Regions from separate parts of the Nocardioides sp. YIM B13467 genome, predicted to be linked through region 2. Evidence: riboswitches for the same ligand, from Rfam matches in the RefSeq annotation. Region 2 holds a riboswitch; the other holds the start of a gene.

Region 1 (3,848 bases), on a different contig from region 2:
GTCCACGGTCATGACCGCGCGCAACGGCCCGGCACCGAGCCCGGCGGCGGCCTGACGGAGGCGGTCGTCGACCGATCCCAGCACCGGCACCAACGTCCTCACCACCAGGGGCAGCGCGACGAGGGCCTGCGCCAGCGGCACCAGCCACGGCTCGTCGCGGAAGTCGAGCGGGGCCGACCCTAGGGTCAGGTAGAGCCCGAGCCCCAGCGTGACGGCGCTGACCCCGAGCGGCACCATGAACAGCCCGTCCAGGACGGAACGCACCCGCCGCTCGGCCACCGAACGGGACCGGCGCGTCACCGCGAACGCCACCAGCAGCCCGAGGGCCAGCGCGACCAACGAGGCTTGCACCGCGACCGCCAGCGAGGTCATCAGCGCGGTCGTGGCCGGCACCGGCAGCGGTGGGTCGAACCCGGGAGTCTGCAGGGCCGTGTAGTTCCGGAGACTCCACCGGTCGTCGTCTCGCAGCGACCCGAGCAGCAGGGCGAGCAGCGGCCCGGCGACCAGCAGCACCAGCACCGACGTCGACAACAGGGCCGGGATGTCTCGCAGCGAGACCCGCCGGCGGCGTACGACGACCCGGGACTGCGCGGGATCAGGCACCGAGCGCAGCCGGCCGGCCACGACCAGCAGCCCGATGACGACCACCAGCTGGAGCACCGACAGCACCGCGGCACCGGGAAGGTCGAACAGGGTGAAGGTCAGCTTGTAGATCTCAGTCTCGATGCTGTTGTAGCGCACTCCGCCGAGGGTGAGCACGATCCCGAACGCGGTCGCGCAGAAGAGGAAGACCACCGACGCCGCGGAGACGATCGCGGGACGCAGCGCCGGCAGCGTGATCGTCAGCAGGACCCGCGCCGGTGAGGCGCCCAGCGCGGCAGCGGCCTCCCCGGGACGCGGGTCGAGCGACTCCCAGGCCGCGCCGACCGCGCGGATCACCACCGAGGCGTTGAAGAACACCAGCCCGAGGATGATCGCGGTCGGAGTCCCGTCGAGCCCCAACCCGGCCAGCGGCCCGGCCTCGCCGATGAGCTCGCGGAAGGCGACCCCGACGACGACGGTGGGGAGCACGAACGGCACCAGCAGTCCCGCCCGGATGACCCGCTGCATCGGAAAGCTCAGCCGATAGAGCGCGAACGCGGCCGGCAGCCCGAGCGCGACGCTCAGCACCGTTGCCAGCCCCGAGGACCACAGCGTGAACCAGAGCGCCCGCTGGATCTCCGGGCGCCCCAGGATCCTGGTCACGACCGACGGATCGAAGGATCCTTCGAAGAACAGGCCGCGCTGCACCATCCCGATGACCGGCAGGACGAAGAAGACCGCCAGCACGGCCACCGGGAGGGCGGCGAGCGCGACCAGGGTCCCGATTCGCCGGGTCACAGCACGACGGGTAGAGCTCACTGCGCGATCGTGTCACTCCAGGTCGCCAGCCACGCTTCCCGGTTCTCGTCGATCTCCTCGGGCTCGACCGAGAGCGGCGAGGTCGGCTGCTGCGCGAACTTCGCCCAGTCGGCGGGCAGCTCGACACCGGAGGAGACGGGGAACACGTACATGCTCTCCGGCAGCGCCCCCTGCACGCTGTCGGAGAGCATGAAGTCGATCAGCGCCTTGGCGCCCTCGGGGTGGTCGGCGCCCTCGAGCACGCCGGCGTACTCGACCTGTCGGAAGCAGGTGTCCAGCAGCGCCTTGGTCGTCGTCTTGCCGTCCTTGACGGTGAAGGCCGGCGAGGAGTCGTACGACACGACGATCGGTCGCGTCCCCTTGCCGCCGCCCTGGGTGAAGTCTGAGTAGTAGGCCTGGTCCCAGCCGTCGACGACCTTGGTGCCGTTGTCCATCAGCTTGCCCCAGTAGTCGGCCCAGCCGTCCTCGCCGTACTCGGCGACGGTCGCCAGCAGGAACGCCATCCCCGGTGTCGACGTCGCCGCGCCGGGGGTCACGAAGAGATCCTTGTACGCAGGCTCGGCCAGGTCGTCGAGCGACTCCGGCGGCGCCAGCTTCTTGGCCGCGAACCACTCGGTGTCGATGTTGACGCACACGCTGCCGTTGTCGACCGGGGTGAGGAAGTGCTCCTCGTCGCCCGGAAGGTTGAACTCGTCGACCCCGGCCGGGACCGTCTCCGGCGTGTAGGCCTCCAGCGCGCCCTGGTCGATCGCGCGGCTGGCGAAGGTGTTGTCGACGCCGAAGACCGCGTCACCGTCGGGGTTGCCGGTGTCCATGGCGACCTTGGTGGTCAGCTCGCCACCGTCGCCCGCGTGCCGGATCTCGGCGGTGTAGCCGGTCTTCTCGGTGAACTCGGCCAGCACCTCCTTCGGCAGCGTGAAGCTGTCGTGGGTCAGCAGCACGACCGACTTGTCGTCGGAACCGCTCGACGGCTCGGCGTCCGGCTCGGCGGGGCTGCCCCCGCACGCGGACAGCAGCAGCGCCGAGATAGCAGTGGCAGCGATGGCAGGCGTACGCATGCGCATTCCTGACTCCCTTCGCCGGTATCAACCGGAGCAGGTTCGGAGGGTCTGCGGCGCTGTTCGCCGCACTCTCAGGCCTTCCGGCCTCCCCTGTCTGTTCCCGCCAACACTACTGGTTGCGAGAATCCACCCATGACCGACGTCGCCCTCTCGTCCTTCGACGACCTCTCCCCGAAGACCGCGTACGCCCTGTGGCGACTGCGCCAGGAGGTCTTCATCGTCGAGCAGGACTGCCCCTACCTCGATCTGGACGGCCGCGATCTCGAGCCCGGGACGCGTCACGTGGTGCTGACCGACGGCGACCAGCTCGCCGGCACCGCCCGCATCCTCGACGACGGCGACGTGTGGCGGATCGGCCGCGTCGTCCTCGCCCCCACCCACCGCGGCCAAGGCCTGGCGGACGTGATCATGAAGGCCGCCGTCGAGGCCGTCACTGACCGCGATGTCGTCCTCGACGCTCAGACGCCGCTGGCCGGCTGGTACGCCAAGTTCGGGTTCGTGAAGGACGGCGAGGAGTTCCTCGAGGACGGCATCCCGCACACCCCGATGCGGCTCACCCGGTGACGGGGGCGAACAGGACGCTGGTCTCGGTCTCCTCGCGGGTTGCCTGACCGCGGGCGGCCAACAGCTCGAGGTGGGCCTTGGTCTCCATGACCGCGAGGCCGGCGTTGAAGTAGTCGAGCTCGGCGAAGGCACGCTCGTGGCGGGTCCAGCCGAGGTCGTTGGCGACCTCGAGCGCCGAGCGCCGACCGGCCTTCAGCGACGCCAGCGACTGGGCGAGCCGCGACTCGTGGTGGGCCAGGAGCTCGTCGACGCGGGCGTGCGACGACGAGGCGACCGGCCCGTGGGCGGGGAGAAGTCGCAGGTCGGGCAGGGTGCGGACCTTGGTCAGCGAAGCCATGAAGTCGCCCAACGGGTCGATGACCGGCACCGGCTCGAAGCCGATCGACGGCGTGATCGTGGGCAGCACGTGGTCGCCGGCGAAGAGGACCGAGCCGGCCAGATCGGCATAGACGTAATGGCCCTGGGTGTGTCCGGGGGTGTGCACGGCGTCGAGGCCGCGACCGGCCACATCCAGGCGTACGTCGCCTTCGAGCCACTGGTCGGGCATCCGCCAGTGGGACAGTTCGGGTGCGGGCGGCGGGTTGGCGGCCCAGAGCTCGGCCAGCTCGTGCGCACCGGCGTGGGCGAGCAGCCGGTCGGTCGAGACCCAGCCGTCGAGGTCGCCGTTGGTGAGCTCGAGGGTGGGCCGGTCGCCGGCGCCGAGCAGCACGTCCGCGCCGAACTCCTGACCGAGCACCGAGGCGAGCGTGTAGTGGTCGCGATGCACGTGGGTGACCAGGAACCGCCGGATGTCGCCGAACTCGAAGCCCAGCTTCTTCAGCC
Region 2 (3,848 bases):
GCGTCGGCCTCCTGGAACGACCAGTTGGGCAGACCGGTCTCGTCCGTCGACGACGTGCCGTCGGTGTAGAAGACGGTGACCGTGCCCGTGGCACCGAAGCTGCTGCCCGAGCCGAGCAGGACCAGCGCGTCGCCGCTGCCGCTCACCTTCACGGCTTGGCCGCCGCTGGCGACGTTGTCGGCCGTGCCGGGCGCGACGTCGGGCATCGTCAGGGTGGCGCCCAGCGCCTCGACCTCGGCCCCCCGGCCCAGGCCCACGTCGGCCAGCTTCTGGGCCGAGAAGCTGTTGCCGGCACCGTCGAAGTTCCCGGTGGTGGTGGCGCTCTCGTCGGTGACCCCGGTGTTGTTGAAGGCCGCCGCCAGATTGGCCATCGGCTCGCCGGAGCGCTCCACCCGCGTGCCGACCGCGGCACCCGCGCCGTCACCGCCGCGGTAGGCGGCCGTGGCGGTGAAGGTGCGCAGATGGAAGCCCGGACGCCGCGCAGGCACCCGCACCGAGAAGGTGACGGTGGCGCTGGCGCCCGGCTTCACGGCTCCCGAGACCGACCGCGAAGCCGGGGCGACCTGCCAGCCCACCGGTCCCCGGAGCGAGACCGTGAGCTTGCGCAGCGCCGCCGTCGATTGGTTGCGGACGGTGACCGGCACCTCGACGATGGCCGGCCCGTCGAGGTCGACCGCTCCGATGGTGACGCCGACCGTGTCCGTGGTCGCCGCAGCCGCTGCCGGTGCCGCTGTGGTGGCGGCGGGGGCCACCAGAAGACCGCCGAGGGCGATCGTGAGCGCGAGAGCCGCGCGGGCGATGAACGACGGAGCGACCATGGTAGGTGCCTTTCGGAAGGTGAGGTCGGTAGGGATCAGGGGACGGGGGGCATCTCGGTCTGGTGCGAGTCGAGGCCGACCCTCGGCTTGCGCCAATTGCCCCGGGTGAAGTCGGGGATCTCCACCGGCTTGCCCTTCTTGGCCAGCGACTCGACGCTCAGCGGGACCGGTGAGCACCACATGGCCGAGTCGTAGACGTCGATGTCGGGGACCAGCCCGGCGCGCATCGTCTGGATGAGACGCCACTGCAGGATGTAGTCCATGCCGCCGTGACCGCTCCCGGAGGCGTCGTCCTCGAGCTCCTTCCACAGCCAGTGGTCGAACTCTTGGCGCAGCGCCTTGAAGCCGCGCCAGGTGTCGCCGCTGTGCAGCGGCTCGGCGTAGACGCGGGCGCCGGTCGAGTCGCCGCCGACGTAGTCCTCGAACAGGCCGCGGCTGCCCTCGATGCTGTTGATGCGGCTGTAGGGCCGGGGCTGGCTCACGTTGTGCTCGGCGCTGATGGTGCGACCCCCGGAAGTGGTGATCTCGCAGCTGATGCGGTCGCCGTTGATGTACTCCTCCTTCCACGACCGGTGGTCGCGGGGGACGAAGCGCTCGCGGTAGTCGGCCAGGCCCCGCGGCGCGGTCGCGGTGGCGGCCAGCGTGACGGCTCGGTCGCCGCGGTTGACGTCCATCGCGGCAGCGATCGGCGCCAGGCCGTGCATCGGGTAGAAGCTGGCGGTGCTGCGGGTGTGCCACAGGCGCCGCCAGTCGTCGGTGTAGTAGCCGTCGTTGAACAGCAGGGCTCGCAGATCGTGCAGGTAGCCGCCGGCGCCGTGGGTGATGTCGCCGAAGACCCCCTCGTGCGCCATCTTGAGCATCGCCAGCTCGTTGCGGCCGTAGCTGCAGTTCTCGGCGAGCAGCAGGTGCTTCCGGGTCATCTCGGAGGTGTTGACGAGGTCCCACAGCTCGTTGAGCTGCGTGGCGATCGGCAGCTCGACGGCGACGTGCGCGCCGGCCAGCATCGAGGTCCGCGCCTGGTCGTAGTGGAACTCCCAGGGGGTGGCGATGTAGATGAGGTCGAGCTCCTCGCGGTCGAGCATCTGCTTGAAGGAGCCACGCTTGCCGCCGTACTCCTTGGGGCGGGTCTTGCCGCGCGCGACGAGGTCGTCGGCCACCCGCGTGGCGCGGTCGGCGCGGATGTCGCACACCGCGACCACCTGCGCGCCGGGGATGTCGGCCCAGCCACGGGCCATGCCGAAGCCGCGGTTCCCGAGGCCGATCAGCCCGATGCGGACGATCTCGTGCGCCTCGAAGGCTTGGTTGACCATGGTGCGCTGGCCGGCTGCCCGCGCCGGGGTGGCGCCGGCGGTGAGGGCGCCGATGCCCAGGGCTGCCCCGCCCACTGCGGCGGCGGAGCCCAGGACGCTGCGCCGGGAGAACCCGGTTGCGAGCTTGGTGTCGGGCGTGGTGATGGACGTCGTCTGCATGTCTTCGCTCCGAAGTCGAGGTCGGGCCGACACGGCCTGAGTGATCGTTTTTGATCGAATCAACACTTGTATCGGCAGAATCAATCGCTCAGGGAAGACTGTAGGGCACGTCACATCGCGGCGCCAGACCTTCGCGCGCCGCGATCGTCGATCGACACGATCGGCTCGTCGCGGGGGTCAGGGGCGACGGCGCCGCGGATCTCGGCCTACCAGAGGTATCCCGCTGGATGGGCCTAGGGCTGGGGGTTCTCGGTGGTGCGCGCTATGGTCGGAGACGTCCACACGGGAGTCCGCGGCAGCGGGCTGAGAGGGAGCTAAGGCCGCTCCGACCGTTACACCTGATCCGGATCATGCCGGCGAAGGAAGTGATTGGTTGTGCCTCTTCCACGTATTTTCTGCCTGGTCTCCTCGAGCGAAGATCTCGCGCTGCTGCCTGCCTTCGCGGAGCTCGGCGTCGCCGGCTTCCAGGTGCGCGACAAGGCAGCGACGACCCGCGAGCTGCTCGCTCTGACCGCGGCCGTGATCGAGCGGGTCGGGACGTACGACGCCTGTGTGGTCGTCGACGACCGTCTCGACGTGGCGCTCGCTGCCGGTGCGCACGGCGTCCACCTCGGTGCCTCCGACCTGCCGCTGGCCGAGGCTCGGCGGATGGCCGACGCGGTCGCTCCGGGTCTTCTCGTCGGCGCGACCTGCCGCGACCGTGCCGCGGTCGAGGCGGCTGCCGCCGCGGGCGCTGACTACGCCGGCTTCGGACCGGTCTTCGCCACCACCTCCAAGGCCGGGCTTCCCGATCCGCTGGGCGTCGACGCCGTCTCGGCCGCAGCGGGTCTCCTGCCGCTGATCGCGATCGGCGGGATCTCGGGAGAGTCCGCCGGTGCCGTACGTGCCGCCGGTGCCCACGGGGTCGCCGTGATCGGCGGGCTCTGGCGACAACCCGACCCACTCCAGGCCGCGAAGGAGCTCGTGGAAGCGGTCGGCTGATGCGCGTGCGGATCCTCGGTGCCGGGATCGTCGGGCTGTCCGTTGCCGACGAGCTGATCCGCCGTGGGCACGAGGTCACGGTGGTCGATCCGGCGCCGGGCTCGGGAGCGTCGTACGCCGCGGCCGGCATGCTCAGCCCAGCCGGTGAGGCTTGGTACGGCGAGGAGGAGCTGACCCGGCTCTGCCTGTCCTCCCTCGCGCTCTGGCCCGACTTCGCCGCCCGGCTCGGGGTGCCCGTGCACACCCGCGGGACGCTGCTGGTCGGTGTCGATGCCGGGGACGTCCAGCAGGTCGAGCGGCAGCTCTCGGTGCTCGATCTCGCCGGGGTCTCCTACGAGAGACTCGTACGCCGCGAGCTGCTCGCCCGCGAACCCGGACTCGGCCGGGTCGCCGGTGGGGCTTTCCTCGCCGAGGACCATTCGGTCGACCCGCGTGCCGTTGTCGCGGCGTTGCTCGATCGGGTCGGCGACCGTGTCGAGACCGACACAGTCGCTGACGTCACCGTCATCGCCACGGGGGTGAACCTCCCCGCTCCGTACTCCTCCCTCATCCGCCCGGTGCGCGGAGATGTCGTGCGGGT

What was found. Region 2 has a riboswitch for thiamine pyrophosphate ahead of ACFX43_RS16380 (thiamine phosphate synthase). Riboswitches for the same ligand answer to the same signal wherever they lie in the genome.
Region 1: it holds a riboswitch for thiamine pyrophosphate, as region 2 does, so the genes downstream of both, ACFX43_RS04870 (thiamine ABC transporter substrate binding subunit) here and ACFX43_RS16380 (thiamine phosphate synthase) in region 2, are expected to answer to the same signal.

Annotation. Positions count from the first base shown of each region.
Region 1 is NZ_JBHZPJ010000019.1:71,444-75,291, reverse strand. It holds gene ACFX43_RS04875 (ABC transporter permease) at 1-1,380, opposite strand, end outside; gene ACFX43_RS04870 (thiamine ABC transporter substrate binding subunit) at 1,398-2,459, opposite strand; TPP riboswitch at 2,456-2,564, opposite strand; gene ACFX43_RS04865 (GNAT family N-acetyltransferase) at 2,595-3,026, shown strand; gene ACFX43_RS04860 (MBL fold metallo-hydrolase) at 3,016-3,848, opposite strand, start outside.
Region 2 is NZ_JBHZPJ010000046.1:1,944,681-1,948,528, reverse strand. It holds gene ACFX43_RS16390 (NEW3 domain-containing protein) at 1-818, opposite strand, end outside; gene ACFX43_RS16385 (Gfo/Idh/MocA family protein) at 854-2,287, opposite strand; TPP riboswitch at 2,560-2,669, shown strand; gene ACFX43_RS16380 (thiamine phosphate synthase) at 2,663-3,268, shown strand; gene ACFX43_RS16375 (FAD-dependent oxidoreductase) at 3,268-3,848, shown strand, end outside.